Regions from separate parts of the Thermomonas sp. XSG genome, predicted to be linked through region 2. Evidence: riboswitches for the same ligand, from Rfam matches in the RefSeq annotation. Region 2 holds a riboswitch; the other holds the start of a gene.
What was found. A riboswitch is a leader RNA that binds a small molecule or an ion and turns the genes downstream of it on or off. The one in region 2 is predicted to bind thiamine pyrophosphate.
Positions count from the first base shown of each region.

Region 1: it holds a riboswitch for thiamine pyrophosphate, as region 2 does, so the genes downstream of both, thiC (phosphomethylpyrimidine synthase ThiC) here and ICG51_RS02770 (TonB-dependent siderophore receptor) in region 2, are expected to answer to the same signal.

Region 1 covers NZ_CP061497.1:1,719,664-1,727,748, reverse strand. Annotated here, with positions in the region: gene ICG51_RS08080 (thiazole synthase) at 1-307, opposite strand, end outside; gene thiS (sulfur carrier protein ThiS) at 309-509, opposite strand; gene ICG51_RS08070 (FAD-dependent oxidoreductase) at 506-1,474, opposite strand; gene thiC (phosphomethylpyrimidine synthase ThiC) at 1,471-3,279, opposite strand; TPP riboswitch at 3,349-3,450, opposite strand; gene rpoH (RNA polymerase sigma factor RpoH) at 3,657-4,523, shown strand; gene ICG51_RS08055 (DUF1203 domain-containing protein) at 4,657-5,124, shown strand; gene ICG51_RS08050 (trimeric intracellular cation channel family protein) at 5,133-5,753, opposite strand; gene tal (transaldolase) at 5,982-6,923, opposite strand; gene ICG51_RS08040 (primosomal protein N') at 6,978-8,085, opposite strand, start outside.
Region 2 covers NZ_CP061497.1:602,004-610,088, forward strand. Annotated here, with positions in the region: gene mutY (A/G-specific adenine glycosylase) at 1-181, shown strand, start outside; gene ICG51_RS02750 (oxidative damage protection protein) at 178-447, shown strand; gene ICG51_RS02755 (DUF6491 family protein) at 429-857, opposite strand; tRNA gene ICG51_RS02760 (tRNA-Phe) at 1,000-1,075, shown strand; gene ICG51_RS02765 (phosphotransferase) at 1,157-2,293, shown strand; TPP riboswitch at 2,334-2,429, shown strand; gene ICG51_RS02770 (TonB-dependent siderophore receptor) at 2,488-4,653, shown strand; gene pnuC (nicotinamide riboside transporter PnuC) at 4,650-5,246, shown strand; gene ICG51_RS02780 (hypothetical protein) at 5,250-5,486, opposite strand; tRNA gene ICG51_RS02785 (tRNA-Leu) at 5,594-5,678, opposite strand; gene secG (preprotein translocase subunit SecG) at 5,735-6,133, opposite strand; gene tpiA (triose-phosphate isomerase) at 6,154-6,900, opposite strand; gene ICG51_RS02800 (2-oxoglutarate and iron-dependent oxygenase domain-containing protein) at 6,911-7,864, opposite strand; gene glmM (phosphoglucosamine mutase) at 7,907-8,085, opposite strand, start outside.

The DNA of each region.
Region 1 (8,085 bases), 1.1 Mb from region 2:
CGCCTTCACCCAGCACTTCCAGCTTGATCCAACGCGTGCCGAACAGCTCGCGCGCCATCTGCGCGGTGGTGACGGCCTCATTCACCGAATGGCAGCCGGCGGTATTGGGCAGCACCCGCACGCCGAGGTCGCCGATCAGCGACCAGAACGCCTGGCCGGCGCCTGCCCGGGCGTTTTCGCGGCGCAGCGACACCGTCACCACGTCGCAGTCCGCGCCGCGCACTGCCTTGGACAGGATCGCCGGCGAGGGATAGCGTGCGCTGCCCAGCCACAGACGCGAGCCCAGTTCGATGTCGTACACCTGCATCTCAACCTCCCTGCATCGGGGCGAGGATTTCCAGCGCGTCGCCTTCGCACAACCGCTGCGCGGCGCGCTGACCGGCGGCCACGAACACGCCGTTGAGGGCGGTGGCCACATGCGCTTCGTGATAGCCCAGCTCGAGCAGCGCCTGCGCCAGCGTGGCGGCTTCGATGGGGCGGGTTTCGCCGTTGACCTGCAGCTGGATCACGCCGCCTCCAACAGGCGCACCGCGGCCTGTTGCGCCAGCGCTGGTGCCAACAGGTAGCCGTGGCGGAACAGCCCGTTCAGATGCCAGCGACCGTCGCGCTGCTCAAGCCGCGGCAGGTTGTCGGGGAAGGCCGGGCGCAGGCCGTGGCCCAGTTCGAGGATGCGCGCTTCGGCCAGCGCCGGGTGCAGCGCGTAAGCGGCGTTGAGCAGCTCCATCACCGAACGCGCGCTGGTCGCGCCGGCATCATCGCTTTCCAGCATGCTGCCGCCCAGCATGTAATCGCCACCGCCGCGCGGCACCAGGTAGTGCATGCCGCGCGGATGCAGCAGGCGGATCGGTCGCGCGAACTGCACATCGTCGCTGTGCAGCAGCAGCATCTCGCCGCGCACGCCGCGCAGTTCCGGCAGGCGGTCGCGGGCGGCGTAGCCGCGGCAGTCGAGCACGGTCCGGCCATCGCCTGGCACCTTGCTCGCGTCCACGCCGTAGTGGATGGCAACGCCGAGTGGCTGCAACCGCGCCACCAGTGCCGCCAGCGCCGCGCGCGGATCCAGGTGCGCTTCGTCGGCGAAGAACAGGCCCTGGCGGAACCGCCCGGCCAGTTCCGGCTCGAGTGCGGCCACGCCGTCGGCGTCCAGCCGGCGGTAGTTGTCGCTGCGCTGGGCAAAGGCTTCCAGCTCGCCGGCATCGCGCGCAGCGGCCAATACCAGCGTGCCGTTGCGGACGGTGCCGGGGTACTGCCGCGGCCACCAGTCCAGCGCCTGCCGGCCCAGTTCGGCCACCAGCGGTTCAGCGCTGACGCATTCGCACCACGGCGCCAGCATGCCGCCGGCAAAGCGGCTGGCAGCCTCGCCGCCGGGCTGCATGCCGACTTCCAGCACCTCCACCTCGGCACCCGCCCGGGCCAACTCCAATGCGGCCGCCAGGCCGGCCACGCCGGCGCCCAGCACGGTGACGCGCGCGCTCACGGCGCGGCGTCCACGTACAGCTCGCCACCGGCGGCGACGAACTCCGCCGACTTCGCCTGCATCCCGGCATCAGCCGCGTCGCGCAGCTCGTGGCTGAGTTGCATCGAGCAGAACTTGGGCCCGCACATCGAGCAGAAATGCGCGCTCTTGTGCGCGTCCTTGGGCAGGGTGGCGTCGTGGTAGGCGCGCGCGGTGTCGGGATCCAGCGAGAGGTTGAATTGGTCTTCCCAGCGGAATGCGAAGCGCGCCCGCGACAGCGCGTCGTCATGCGCCTGCGCGGCCGGATGGCCCTTGGCCAGGTCGGCGGCGTGGGCGGCAACCTTGTAGCTGATCACGCCGGTCTTGACGTCGTCGCGGTCGGGCAGGCCCAGGTGCTCCTTGGGGGTGACGTAGCAGAGCATCGCGGTGCCGAACCAGCCGATCATCGCCGCGCCGATCGCCGAGGTCAGGTGGTCGTGGCCGGGCGCGGCATCGGTGGTCAGCGGGCCCAGGGTGTAGAACGGCGCGTCGCTGCAGACCTCCAGCTGGCGCGTCATGTTGTCGCGGATCCTGTGCATCGGCACGTGGCCGGGGCCTTCCACCATCACTTGGCAGCCCTTGTCCCAGGCCACTTTGGTCAGCTCGCCGAGGGTATCGAGTTCGGCGAACTGGGCGGCGTCATTGGCGTCAGCAATGCTGCCGGGGCGCAGCCCGTCGCCCAGTGAGAAGGCGACGTCGTAACGGCGCAGGATGTCGCAGATCTCGTCGAAGCGTTCGTAGAGGAAATTCTCGCGGTGATAGCGCAGGCACCAGCGCGCCAGGATCGATCCGCCGCGGGAGACGATCCCGGTGACCCGCTTCGAGGTCAGCGGCACATGCGCCAGCCGCACCCCGGCATGGATGGTGAAGTAATCCACGCCCTGCTCGGCCTGTTCGATCAGGGTGTCCTTGAACACCTCCCAATCCAGCTTGGCCGGGTCGCCGCCGACCTTTTCCAGCGCCTGGTACAGCGGCACCGTGCCGATCGGCACCGGCGCGTTGCGCAGGATCCAGCTGCGCAGGTTGTGGATGTTGCGGCCGGTGGACAGGTCCATGACCGTGTCCGCGCCCCAGCGGATCGACCACACCAGCTTCTCCACCTCCTCGGCCACGCCGGAGGACAGTGCCGAGTTGCCGATGTTGGCGTTGACCTTCACCAGGAAGTTGCGGCCGATCACCATCGGCTCGAGCTCGGGATGGTTGATGTTGGCCGGCAGGATGGCGCGGCCGCGGGCGATCTCTTCGCGCACGAATTCCGGCGTCACCAACGCTGGCAGCGCCGCGCCAAAGGATTCGCCTTCGGCCAGGCGGCGCTCCTCCTCGTCGCTGGCGGCGATGCGGCCCAGGTTTTCGCGATGGGCGGCATAGACCATTTCCTCGGTGACGATGCCGGCGCGCGCGAACTCCAGCTGGGTCACCGGCTGCCCGTCAGCGCCGCGGCGCAGCGTGCGCGCCGCCGGACAGGGCGCCACCAGCCGCTCGCCGCTGGCAAACCCGTTGTCCTCGGGACGCACCCTGCGCCCTTCGATGGCCTCGAAGCCGCGCGCGGCCAGCCAATCTTCACGCACTGGCGGCAGCCCGGCGGCCAGGTCGATGGCGACGCCGTCTTCGGTGTAGGGGCCGGAGGTGTCGTACAGGTGCAGGCGGGGCGTCTGCGGGTCGTCCAGCGCGATTTCGCGCAGCGGCACGCGCAGGCCGGGGTGGCCGGGCGGCGACAGGTAGACCTTGCGAGAGCCGCGGATCGGGCCGGTGGTGACGGTGCCCGGGCGGGTATCGGACGGCTGCATGGATCTCCTCCTCGTGAAACGCGGGAGATCCGGGAGTTGACGCTGCAACGGCACGCAGCGCGGCGCGCGCTGCATGTGGTTTTCCGTTCCTACGCCGGCATGACCCGGATCAGGTGCAAGGGTCAGCTCGACGCTTTCTCAGCCCCGTACGGGGCTCCCCTCGGAATGGGCGCAGGATCGGTGGAGGCCTTCACGCTGTCAAGCGCGCACCGGGCTTGCAGACCCTATGCAACGCCCCCAGCTCGTCTGGATACGCCGTGGTTTCCTGAACGGAAACCCGCTGCCGTTGTTCCATGGGTGAAACGACTGTGAACTACTGGCGTGGGCAGCAGTCATAAATGGCGACTGCTAGAATCGGCCGCATGAGGGAAGCCAGCATGACCACCAACGCGCTTGTCGCCAACAACCTGCCGATCCCCAGCGCCATGGGCTCGCTGGAGGCCTACATCAGCGGCGTGCACCAGATCCCGGTGCTGTCGGTGGAGGACGAGCAGCGGCTGGCCCATCGCCTGCGCGAGGACAACGACATCGCCGCGGCGCAGGAGCTGATCCTGTCGCACCTGCGCTTCGTTGTGCACGTGGCCCGCGGCTACAGCGGCTACGGGCTGCAGCTGGGCGACCTGATCCAGGAAGGCAATATCGGCCTGATGAAGGCGGTCAAGCGCTTCGACCCCTCGGTGGGCGTGCGCTTGGTCAGCTTCGCGGTGCACTGGATCCGCGCCGAGATGCACGAGTTCATCATCAAGAACTGGCGCATCGTGAAGGTGGCCACCACCAAGGCGCAGCGCAAGCTGTTCTTCAACCTGCGCAAGAGCAAGACCCGCTTGGGCTGGCTCAATGCGGAGGAAGTGCGGCTGGTGGCCAAGGACCTGAACGTCTCCGAGCGTGAAGTGATGGAGATGGAGTCGCGCCTGTCCGGCCGCGACATCGGTTTCGACGCGCCCGACGACGCCGACGACGACCACGCCCCGCCGGCGCCGGTCAGCTATCTGGTCGCCCACGACGCCGACCCGGCCGCCGCCTATGAATCCGCCGACAGCGAAGCCGACCAGCTGGAGGTGCTGCGCGAAGGCATGGCCCGGCTCGACGCCCGCTCGCGCGACATCATCCGGCGCCGCTGGCTGGACGCCGACAGCAAGGTCACGCTGCAGGAATTGGCCGACGAATACGGCGTCTCCGCCGAGCGCATCCGCCAGATCGAAGCCAATGCGCTGAAGAAGATGAAGGCGCTGTTCGCGGCCTAAGCAACGCCATCACGCGATACCAAGACGGCCCGGAGCGATCCGGGCCGTTTGCGTTTGCGGCGGCCACGCAAGAACCGGGAGGCCACGACGGGCGTCCGGCGCGATCGTGGCCGGCCCGAACTGCGAGGCACCCATGGAATACATCGTTTCAGGCCTGCCGCTGGCGCCCTTCGAACCCCTGTTCGGACTGGGCGATGCCGCGCTGCGCGCACACGGCGCCGTCCGCATCCGTGCCGATGCGAGGCCCGGATTTCCATGCCGGATCACCTTGGAGGACGCCGCCCCGGGCGAGTCACTGCTCCTCCTGCACTGGCAGCACCAGCCGGCCGCGACACCCTACCGCAGCGGCGGCCCAATCTTCGTGCGCGAGGGGGCGCGGGCCACGGCCCGGGTGCGCAACGCGATCCCGCCGCAGCAACGCGAACGCCTGCTGTCGGTGCGCGGCTACGACGCCGATGGCTGGATGCACGATGCGGACGTGCTCGAGGGGACGCAGCTGGAGACCGCGATCGAACGCTTCTTCCAGGATCCGCGGATCGCCTGCCTGCACGTCCACAACGCCCGCCGCGGTTGCTACGCCTGCCGCAGCGACCGCGCCTGACGCCGGGTTCAGCCGTCCTCGCGCGGCCGCGCGACCGGCAGCTGCCAGCCATGGCGCAGGGCCATCCAGCGCAGCCCGAAACAGGCAAGCGCACCGACCGCCATCGCCGGCTGCTGCGGCAGTTGCAGGACCGCCGCCAGCGCCACCACGCCACCGCCGACCAATGCCGCCACCGCGTACAGTTCGGCCTGCAGCACCACCGGCACCCGCGCCACCAGCAGGTCGCGGACGATGCCGCCGCCGATCCCGGTCGTCATTCCCAGCAGGGTCGCGGCGAACGGCGACATCCCGAAAGCCAGCGCCTTGCCGGTGCCCAGCACCGCGAACAGCGCCAGTCCCGCGGCGTCGAACAGCTGCACCGGGTTGCGCAGGCGCTCGATCGCAGCGGACCAGCGGAACGTGACCAGCCCGGCCAGTATCGCCGTAACCAGATAGCGCCAGTCGGCCAGCGCGGCCGGCGGATGCGCGTCGATCAGGACATCGCGGACGATCCCGCCCGACACCGCGGCCGCGCAGGACAGCACCAGCACGCCGAAGAGGTCCAGCCGCTGACGCACCGCCACGGTGCCGCCGCTGAGCGCGAACACGAAGGTGCCGATCAGGTCGAAAACAAGCAGGAGGGTGGACATGCCGCCACCTTACCCCGGCGGCGACCCCTCGCGGGCCTCACCGGGGATGATCGGCGCCAGGGGCTGGCGGCTCCAACACGCCTACCAGCAGTCGAGCAGCCCCACCGGCCGGTTGCGGAACCCGATCAGGAAGCACAGCTGCGCTGGCAGCCGGAACCACCATGCCGTCAGGCCGGGGAAACGCCACCGACGATCACCACGCGCGGCCAGCCCGCCATTACCGCGGCATCAGCCAAGCTTCGCCGCCAGCAGGGCTTCCAGCTGCTGCTGGTCGGCGGCGAACTTGCGGATGCCTTCCTCCAGCTTCTCGCGCGCCATCGCGTCCTCGGCGTGGCGGGCGCGGAAGCCGGCCTCGTCCAGCGCCGCGGGCGGTGCGAGGCGCTGGACGGTCTCATCCAGCGCGCGCGTCACCGGGGCGTCCGAGCGCTCCAGTTCGGCAAGCAGTTCCGGGGAGATGGTCAGCCGGTCACAGCCGGCCAGCGCCAGCACCTGGCCGGTGTTGCGGAAGCTGGCCCCCATGACCACGGTGTCATAGCCGTGCTGCTTGTAGTGCTGCCAGATGCGCGTGACCGACTGCACGCCGGGGTCGTCCTGCGGCGTGGCGGGCGGCGCCATGCCGTTGGCCAGGTGCCAGTCGAGGATGCGGCCGACGAAGGGGGAGACCAGGTAGACGCCGGCCTCGGCGCAGGCCACCGCCTGCGCGAACGAGAACAGCAGGGTCAGGTTGCAGTGGATGCCTTCGCGCTCCAGCCGTTCGGCGGCGCGGATGCCTTCCCACGTGGCGGCGATCTTGATCAACAGACGGTCGCTGCCGATCCCGGCATCGGCATACAGCCGCACCAGCCGGCGCGCGCGTGCCACGGTGGCCTCGGTATCGAAGCTCAGGCGCGCATCCACTTCGGTGGACACCCGCCCGGGAATCAGCTTGACGATCTCGCTGCCGATCGCCACCGCCAGCCTGTCGCAGGCGTCACCAAGCGGGTCGTCACCGCTGGCCGCCGCCGCGCTGGCCGCCAGATGCGGGGCATAGGCCGGCAGCGCCGCGGCCTTCAGCAGCAGCGACGGATTGGTGGTGGCATCCATCGGCATGAAGCGGGCGATGGCTTCGATGTCGCCGGTGTCGGCGACCACGGCGGAATGGGTGCGGAGCTGTTCGAGCTGGGACTTCACGGACGGCCTGGCGCGGCATGGGGCTGCGCATTGTAGGACTGCGACCGCGAAGGATCAGTACAGGTCCAGCGGATCCACGTCCAGCGACCAGCGCACCCGCCGCGCGTCCGGCGCGGCGTACAGCGCGGGCACCGCCACGTCCAGCGCCGCATGCAGGGCGGCGCGTGCCGGCGCGGCCAGCAGCAGCTGCGAACGCACGAAGCCGGCGCGGCGCGGCATGGGAGCGGGCAGCGGACCGTGCACTTCGATTGCGCTGCTATCCAGCAGCGTCTTCGCCAGCTGCAGGAACTGCAGCGGCAGCTCCGCCCGCTTGGCCTCGGCGCGCAGCAGGGCGAGATGGGCGAATGGCGGGAATCCGGCGGCCTCGCGCAGCGCCAGTTCGCCATCGGCGAAGGCGTGGTAGCCGCCGCCCACCAGCGTCTGCAGCAATGGATGCTCCGGGTGATGGGTCTGCAACAGCACGGTGCCCGGACGGTCGGCGCGACCGGCGCGACCGGCTACCTGGATCAGCAGCTGCGCGAGCTTCTCGCCGCTGCGGAAATCGGCGGAGAACAGGCCCTCGTCGATCCCCACCACCACCACCAGCACCAGATTGCCCAGGTCGTGGCCCTTGGCCAGCATCTGCGTGCCGATCAGGATGCCCGGCCGGTTGCCCAGCGCATCGAGATGTTTCTGCAGGCCGTCGCGCTGGCCGGTGCTGCCGCGATCGATGCGGATCACCGGCACCGCGTCGAAACGCGCCTGCAGTTCGGCCTCGATCCGTTCGGTGCCGTTGCCCTGCGGCTGCAGCGCCAGGCTGGCGCAATCCGGACAGGCCGGCGGCGACGGCCGGCGGTGGCCGCAGTGGTGGCACTGCAGGCGCTTGCCGTGGGCGTGCACAGTCATCGCGGTGGGCCGTTCCGGCGTGCTGCAGCGCGGGCAGTGCGCGCTCCAGCCGCAGTCGTGGCAGAGCAGCACCGGCGCATAGCCCCGGCGGTTGCGGAACACCAGCACCTGCCCGCCCGCATCCAGCGCAGCGCGGATCGCCGCCAATGATTCCTCGGACAGGCCGGCGTGCAGCGGGCGCTTGCGCACGTCCAGCACCCGAACCTGCGGCGGCCGCGCGTCGCCCGCCCGCCGGCGCAGCCGAAGCAGCGCGTAGCGGCCGGACTGCGCGTTGTGC
Region 2 (8,085 bases):
TGCGCTGGAACACGGCTTCACCCACTTCCGCCTGCGCATCCACCCGTGGCTGATCGCCGTCAACGGCCCGCACGCGGCCATCGGCGATAATGCCGGCCTGCGCTGGACAAGCCGCGCGGAACTCGCCGCGATCGGCCTGCCCGCGCCGGTGCGCAAACTGCTTCAGGAGCGAACGGAATGACCCGCAAGGTGCACTGCGTGGTGGACGACATCGACACCGACGGACTGGATTTCCCGCCGTGGCCGGGCGAAGCCGGCAAGCGGGTCTTCAACGAGGTCGGCAAGCCGGCCTGGCAGCGCTGGCTGGCGCACCAGACCATGCTCATCAACGAGAACCGGATCTCGCCGATGAACCCCGAACACCGCGCCTTCCTCGAGGCGCAGATGGTGAAGTACCTGTTCGAAGGCGGCGCCGACAAGCCGCCGGGTTACATGCCCGAGGCCTGAGTCCCGGGCTTCTCGCGCAGCGACTTCTCGGCCGCCCGCAACGCCTTCACGTCGACCGGGCGGATTTCCTGGATCAGGCAGCTGAGCTGGCTGCTGCCGGGGGCGACCACCTTGTCGAACCTGGACAGGGTCATGCCGCTGAAGGACGACAGGCCGATGAATGGCGAGCCGCTGGTCCACTGCAGGCAGGGCCCGGACAGGCGCAGCAGCCAGCTTTCATTGGGACGCATCTGCAGGACCACATGCTGGTCGTCGATGCGATCCCAGCCCATCGGATCGAGGTAGCGGATCTGGTTCACCGGCGCGCCTGCGTGCTGCTGGTACAGGGCCAGTCGTTCGGTATCGCTGAGCCGGCCGGTCGCGCAGGCCGTCAGCCCGAGGGCGATTGCAGCGGCAATAATCGCTTTCATGGCGTTCTCCTGACCAGTGGATACCCGCCATCATCATCCCCTGAAGCGGAACGCCTGCCTAACGGTCCGGCCGCCCCCGCGACGGAAATGGCTTGCCCAACTGCCCGGCGATCCGTATCATGCGCGGCTCGCAACACAGCATGGCTCGGTAGCTCAGTTGGTAGAGCAGGGGATTGAAAATCCCCGTGTCGGCGGTTCGATTCCGTCCCGAGCCACCATTGCAACGCCCAGTCCCCACCAGACTGGGCGTTTTGCATTGTGGACACACCGGCACGATCCGCGCCGGAGCGAGGGCCGCCATGACCGCCAGCAACCACCCCCTGCACGGCTGGGACAGCGACCAGATCGCCCGCTACCGTCCGCGGCTCGAGGACGCCGACGTGGCCACGCTGCTGGCGCGCTTTCCGGACCTGCTCGGGCCCACCCGGATCCTCTGGCGCAGCCCGCGCCCGTTCTCGGCGGTAGCCCGGGTACAAACACCGGTGGGCGAGGTCTTCGTCAAGCGCCAGCACCGGTGCGTACGCACCCCCGTCGCGTTGGGCGAGGAGCATGCACTGCTCGCACATCTGCGCCGCCGCGACATCGCGGTTCCGCGGGTGCTGGCCGACGTCGACGGCATGACCGCCATCCCGATGGGCGAATGGGTGTACGAAGTCCAGGCACCGGCCGCCGGCATCGACCTCTACCGCGACACCCCCTCATGGACACCGCTGCGCCAGCTCGGGCACGCCCGCCACGCCGGCCGCATGCTGGCGCGCCTGCACCAGGCCGCGGCGGACTTCGGTGCAATGCAGCGCAGTGCCACCCGGCTGGTCGCCCGCGATGACGCCCTGCGCGCACCGGATCTGCATGCCGCGGTGGAATCGCAGTGGGCTTGGCGTCCGGGACTGGCGGCCTACCTCGCCGGCCGCGACGGCTGGCGCGGGGAGCTCGCCCCGCTCGCGGCGCGCCACCGCAGCCTGCAGCCGCGCCTCGCGGCGCTGCCGCGGCTGTGGACGCACGGCGACTGGCACGCCTCCAACCTCTGCTGGACCGACGCGGGTGACGACGCCGACGTGGCCACCGTGCTCGATTTCGGCCTGTGCGCGCCGACCTTCGCCCTGTACGACCTGGCCACCGCCATCGAGCGCAACGCCATCGCCTGGCTGCAGCTGGAGCGCGGCATGGAGGCGATCCATCCGGTAACGGCGCGGGAAGTGATCACCGGCTATGCCGAGGTGCTGCCGCTGTCGCAGGCGCAGCGCGACCTGCTCGCCGACCTGCTGCCGCTGGTGCACATCGATTTCGCACTGTCGGAAATCGATTGTTACCAAGGCGCGTTCGGCGCACGCACGCAGGCTGACCAGGCCTGGGGCAGCTTCCTGCTGGGCCACGCGGCCTGGTTCGAAACCGCGCCGGGACTGGCTTTGCTGGCGTCGATCCGCGACCCCGACTGAGCCGATGCTGGCCCGACTGCGGCCGTTCATGGTTCAATGTCGGGAGAAGCGGGGGTGCCCGGCGTTGCCGGGCTGAGAGAGTCCCTTGGAACCTGATCCGGTTTGCACCGGCGTAGGGAGCTTGATTCGAACAGCCACGTCCCGTGCGTGCGGCTGTTCGCCGTCGCTTCGCTCTCCCTCCTGAGACGACGACGATGAAATCCCTGCGCACCGCCCCCCTGTTGCTCGCCCTGCTGCCGCTGCTGGCCACCGCTGCGCCGGCCGACGAGGCCGATGGCCAGTCGAAGATCACCCGCCTCGCGCCGGTCCGCGCCACCACCGATGCCGACGACAAGACCCGCGATGCCGGCATCGACGGCTGGGGCAATGCCACGCCGCGCGACACCCCCGCCGCCATCCACGTGGTGGGTCGCCAGCAGCTGGACGACCGCCAGGTCCGCACCCTCAGCGAACTGGCGCGCGAGGACGCTTCGCTGGGCGACAACTACGCGCCGGTGGGCTACTACCAGAACATCGCCATCCGCGGCTTCGCGCTGGATGCCGGCACCGGCTATCGCGCCAACAACCTGGCCATGACCGGCGAGCAGGCCATCGCGCTGGAAGACAAGCAGCAGGTCGAGGTCCTGAAGGGTCTGGCCGGCCTGACCGCGGGTGTGATGGAGCCCGGTGGCGTGGTGAACTTCGTCAGCAAGCGCCCGGACGAGGTGCGCGATCTGACGCTGGGCACCGACTCGCGCGGCTCGCGCTACGTGGCCGTGGACGTCGGCGGTTGGCTGAGCCCGACCTTCGGCCTGCGCGCGAACGTGGCGTGGGAGGACATGCATTCGCACGTCCGCCACGCCGACGGCCGACGCAATTTCTACGCGCTGGCCGCGGACTGGAAGATCGCCCCCGGCACCACGCTGGAGCTGGACAGCAACTACCAGACCAGCGCGCAGCGCTCGGTCTCCGGCTACCAGCTGCTCGGCGGCACCGCGCTGCCCCAAGACCCGGATCCCACGCTGATGCTGGGCTACCAGCCCTGGCAGCAGCCGGTGTCGATCCGCGCCAGCAACACCAGCGCGCGCCTGCGTCATGCGCTGGGCGAAGACTGGACGCTGCGCGTGGCCGCCGGCCGCAGCCGCAGCGTGATCGACGACAACGTCGCCTTCGCCTACGGCTGCTGGTACGTCGACGCCTGCTGGAGCGGCAGCCCCCCCTGGTACTTCGGCCCGGACGGCAGCTACGACATCTACGACTACCGCAACCCGGACGACACCCGCACCGGCGACAACGCCCGCCTCAGCCTGGAGGGCCGCTTCCAGACCGGCGGCGTGGGGCACGCGCTGAGCATCGGCGCCAGCGCCTTCCACCGCAGCATCGATCGCCACCGCAACGTCAACGAGTACGTGGGCAGCTGGAACATCGCCGACGGCGATCCGCCCGCCTTCGCGCCCTCGCCCGAACAGATCGGCCCCAAGGTGCGCCGCCTCGACAGCTGGCAGCGCAGCGGCTTCGCGATGGACCGGCTGGCGCTGGGCGACCGCTGGCAACTGCTGCTGGGTGCGCAGTTCGTGCGCCTGCACGAGCGCGCGCGCAACAAGGCCGGCGCGATCGAGCGCGAAACCCGGCTGTCGCAGACCCTGCCGCAGGTCGCGCTGCTGTGGCAGCCGGACCCGGCGACCCGCGTGTACGCAAGTTTCAGCAAGGGACTGTCGCTGGGCAAGGAAGCCCCCTACTGGACCAGCAACGACGGTGCGATGCTGGCACCGCGGATCACCCGCCAGCTGGAAGCCGGCGTGAAGTACCGCTTGGGCGAGCGGCTCGACCTCGATGCCAGCCTGTTCCGCATCCGCCAGCCCTACCAGTACGCGCAGCCGGATGCGTCCGCCGCCGGCTTCACCTTCGTCCAGCGCGGCGATGAAGTGCACGACGGCCTGGAGCTGTCCGCCAACGGCCGCCTGACCGGGGCGCTGGGCGTCAACGCCAGCGTCGCGGTGATCCGCGCGCAGGCGGAAGGCACCGGCACTGCGGCGTTCGACGGCCAACAGGTGGTCAACGTGCCGCGCATGCGCGCCAGCCTGCACCTCGACTACACGCTGCCGGCGATGCCGCGGCTGGCGCTGCTGGCGGGCTGGCGCCATGCCGCCGCCAATCCGGCCACGCCGGACGGCGCGGTGGAGGTGCCCGCCTACGACGTGTTCGACACCGGCCTGCGCTACACCGGCCAGCTGCGCGAACGCGCGTTCGTGGTGCAGCTGGGGATCGACAACCTGTTCAACCGCAGCTACTGGCGCGACACCGGCAGCTCGCTGGGCGACAACTACCTGTTCCCGGGCGCGCCGCGGCTGGCGCGCCTGACGGTGCGCATGGGCCTGTGATCACCTTCCACGAAACCGCCGCGGCCGTCCTCAGCGCCAGCGCCGTGTGGCTGACCACGCGGCGCAGCCCCTGGTGCTTCCCGGTCGGGCTGCTGTCGGTATCGGTCTACATCTGGGTGTATGCCGGCGCGCGGCTGTATTCGGAAGTGCTGCTGCAGTGCTTCTGGGTGGTGATGCTGGTGTCAGGCTGGCTGCGATGGCTGCGCAACCTGGATGCCACCGGCCATGTGCGGGTGGCATCGCTGGACGCGCGTTCGGCCGGCATCCACCTGCTGGCCGGGCTGGCCGGCGGGCTGGCGCTGGGCTACACCATGCATACCTACACGAACGCCGCCCTGCCCTGGCTGGACGCCATGCTCACCGCGTTCAGCCTGGTCGGGCAGTTCTGGCAGAACCGCCGCCATATCGCCGCGTGGTGGATGTGGATCGCGGTCGATGTGGTGTACATCGGCATGTTCGCGAACAAGCAGCTGTTCGTCACCGCCGTGCTCTATGTCGGCTTCGTGGGGCTTGCCGCGAAGGGCCTGCGCGACTGGCGGCGGGCGGCACGGCAGCAGACGCGCACGGACACCGCGCAAGTGGCGTCGGGCTGAGCTTCAGAACCCTTCCACCCCCGGCTCCCAAGGGTCGGCCTCCAGCAGCATCGCCCGCAGGCCGTCCTCATCCAGCCCCGCCAACAAGGCCATGGCTTCGGCCATGGTCGATACCTGCAGCGCGCGGCGACGGATCATGCCCGACTGCATCGGGCTGAAGACCAGCATGATGTTGCCGTAGGAGCCATCCAGCAACGCCGCCTGCCAGTGCTGCCCGTGGGAATCCTCGAAACTGCGCATGGCCGCTGCCACATCCGGATGACCGGCGACAGTCTAGCCCCACCCCCCGGTTCCGGGCCGGATCGCGCCCAAGAAAAAACCCCGCCGTAGCGGGGTTTTTTTTGGATTGGTGCCCAAGAGGGGACTCGAACCCCTACGACCTAAATCGCTACCACCTCAAGGTAGTGCGTCTACCAATTCCGCCACCTGGGCAAATTTTCCGGCCTTTCGACCGCGGACCGCAATTCTAGAACGTGTTGCGCCGGCCGTCATTGGCCCGGTGCGGGTGCCGGCTGGGCCGGTGGGACCTCCGCTGCGGGCGGCTGCGCGGCGGCAGTCGGCACCTGCGCGGTCGGCACCTGGGCAGCCGGCTGCGCCGGAGCCTGCTGGGCCATCACGCCGAGATCGGCCTTAGCCGGACCCTGGCGGTTGGCCTGCCGGCTGGCGTACATGGCCATGCCCATGCTGATGACGAAGAACGTGATCGCCAGCCACTTGGTGCTCTTGCTCAGGAAGTTGGACGCGCCCCGCGCACCGAACACGGTGGCCGAGGCGCCGCCGCCGAAACCGGAACCGGCCGAGGCGCCAGCCCCCTGCTGCAGCAGCACGAAGGCGATGATGGCGATTGCCACCAGCACGTACACGATCTGGATGAATTGCAGCAACATCTGCGCGTTCTCTTGGGTGTTCAGGCCGCCGCGCGGGCGATGGCCAGGAAATCCGCGGCAGCCAGCGAGGCGCCGCCGATCAGCCCGCCGTCCACGTCGGCCTGGGCGAACAGGCTGGCCGCGTTGTCGGGCTTGACGCTGCCGCCGTACAGCAGGGGCAGCGAATCGGCAATTCTAGCATCCAGCGCGGCGATTTGGCTACGAATGAAGGCGTGCACGGCCTGCGCCTGCTCCGGGCTGGCAGTACGGCCGGTGCCGATCGCCCACACCGGTTCATAGGCCACCACCGCGTTGGCGAACGCGGCCACCCCGGCCAGCGCCAGCACCGGCGACAGCTGCGCGGCGATCACGTCCTCGGTGCGGCCGGCCTCGCGCTCTTCCAGGCTCTCGCCCACGCACAGGATCGGCACCAGCCCCGCGGCCTGCGCGGCCGCGAACTTGCGCGCCACCAGCTCGCTGCTCTCGGCGTGGTACTGGCGGCGCTCGGAGTGCCCCACCAGGGTATAGCGCGCACCAACATCGGCCAGCATCGCCGCCGCCACTTCGCCGGTGTAGGCGCCCTTGTCGTGCGCGCTCACGTCCTGCGCGCCGAAAGCCACGCCGTTGCCGTCGAATTTCGCCACCAGCTCGCCCAGATAGGGGTACGGCGGCAGCACCACCAGCTCCACCCCGGCGACGCCGGCTTCGACGATATCGGCGACCAGCGCATGGGCGAATTCGCGGCTGCCCTGCAGCTTCCAGTTGCCGGCGACGAGTTTGCGACGCATGTGACGCTCCTTACTTCAGCTTGATTTCGCGCAGGCGTTCCTGCAGGTAGCCTTCCGCGGTGATCGGCTCCGGATAGCGGCTGGGATTGTCCGGGGTGATGCAGGACGGCAGCACGTCGATCAGGAAATCCGGGTTCGGGTGCAGGAAGAACGGCGTGGAATAGCGCGGCTGGCGCGCCTTCTCCCCCGGCGGATTGACCACCCGGTGGGTGGTGGACGGATACACGTGGTTGGTCAGCCGCTGCAGCATGTCGCCGATGTTGACCACGATGGTGTCGGCATCGGCGGTGAAAGGCACCCACTCGCCCTTGCGCGACAGCACTTCGAGGCCTTCCGCGCTGGCGCCCACCAGCAGGGTGATCAGGTTGATGTCCTCGTGCGCGCCGGCGCGCACGTTGGGGATGTCATCGGTGGTGATCGGCGGATAGTGGATCGGACGCAGGATCGAGTTGCCTGAATCGGTCTTGTCGGCGAAATAGTTCTCCGCCAGCCCGATGTGCAGCGCCAGCGCCGACAGCACTTGCGAGCCCAGCGCATCCAGCGACTGGTAGAGGCCGTAGCCGACCCGCTTGAATTCCGGAATCTCCGCCGGCCACTGGTTTTCCGGCATGTCGGCGGCGTACTTCGAGTCGCGCGGGATCTCCCGGCCGATGTGCCAGAACTCCTTGAGGTCGAAGTGCTTCGAGCCCTTCGCGGTTTCCACGCCGAACGGCGTGTAGCCGCGCGCACCGCCGCCGCCCGCCACGTGGTACTGCTTCTTCACCTCCTCCGGTAGCGCGAAGAACGCCTTGAAGGTGGCATAGGCCTCGTCGATCTGCGCCTGCGGGATGCCGTGGTTGCGGATGCCGGCGAAGCCCCATTCGCGGTAGGCCGCGCCGAGTTCATCGACGAAAGTCTGGCGGTCCGCCGGGCTGGCGGGATGGGTGAAGCGGCGGATGTCGAGGGTGGGGATCTGCTGGGTCATGGTGTTCTTCCTTCCCGCGGACGCGGGAATCGCGGCGTTGGATCAGGCGGCGGCGCGCACGGCGTCGGCCAAGGTAGACAGGGTGGATTCGACCAGCGCGGCGTCGTCGGCTTCGACCGTCACCCGCACCACGGGTTCCGTGCCCGACGGACGCAGGAAGGCGCGGCCGCGGCCCTCGACCGCACGCTGCGCCTGCGCCAGCGCGGCCTGCACGCTGGCCG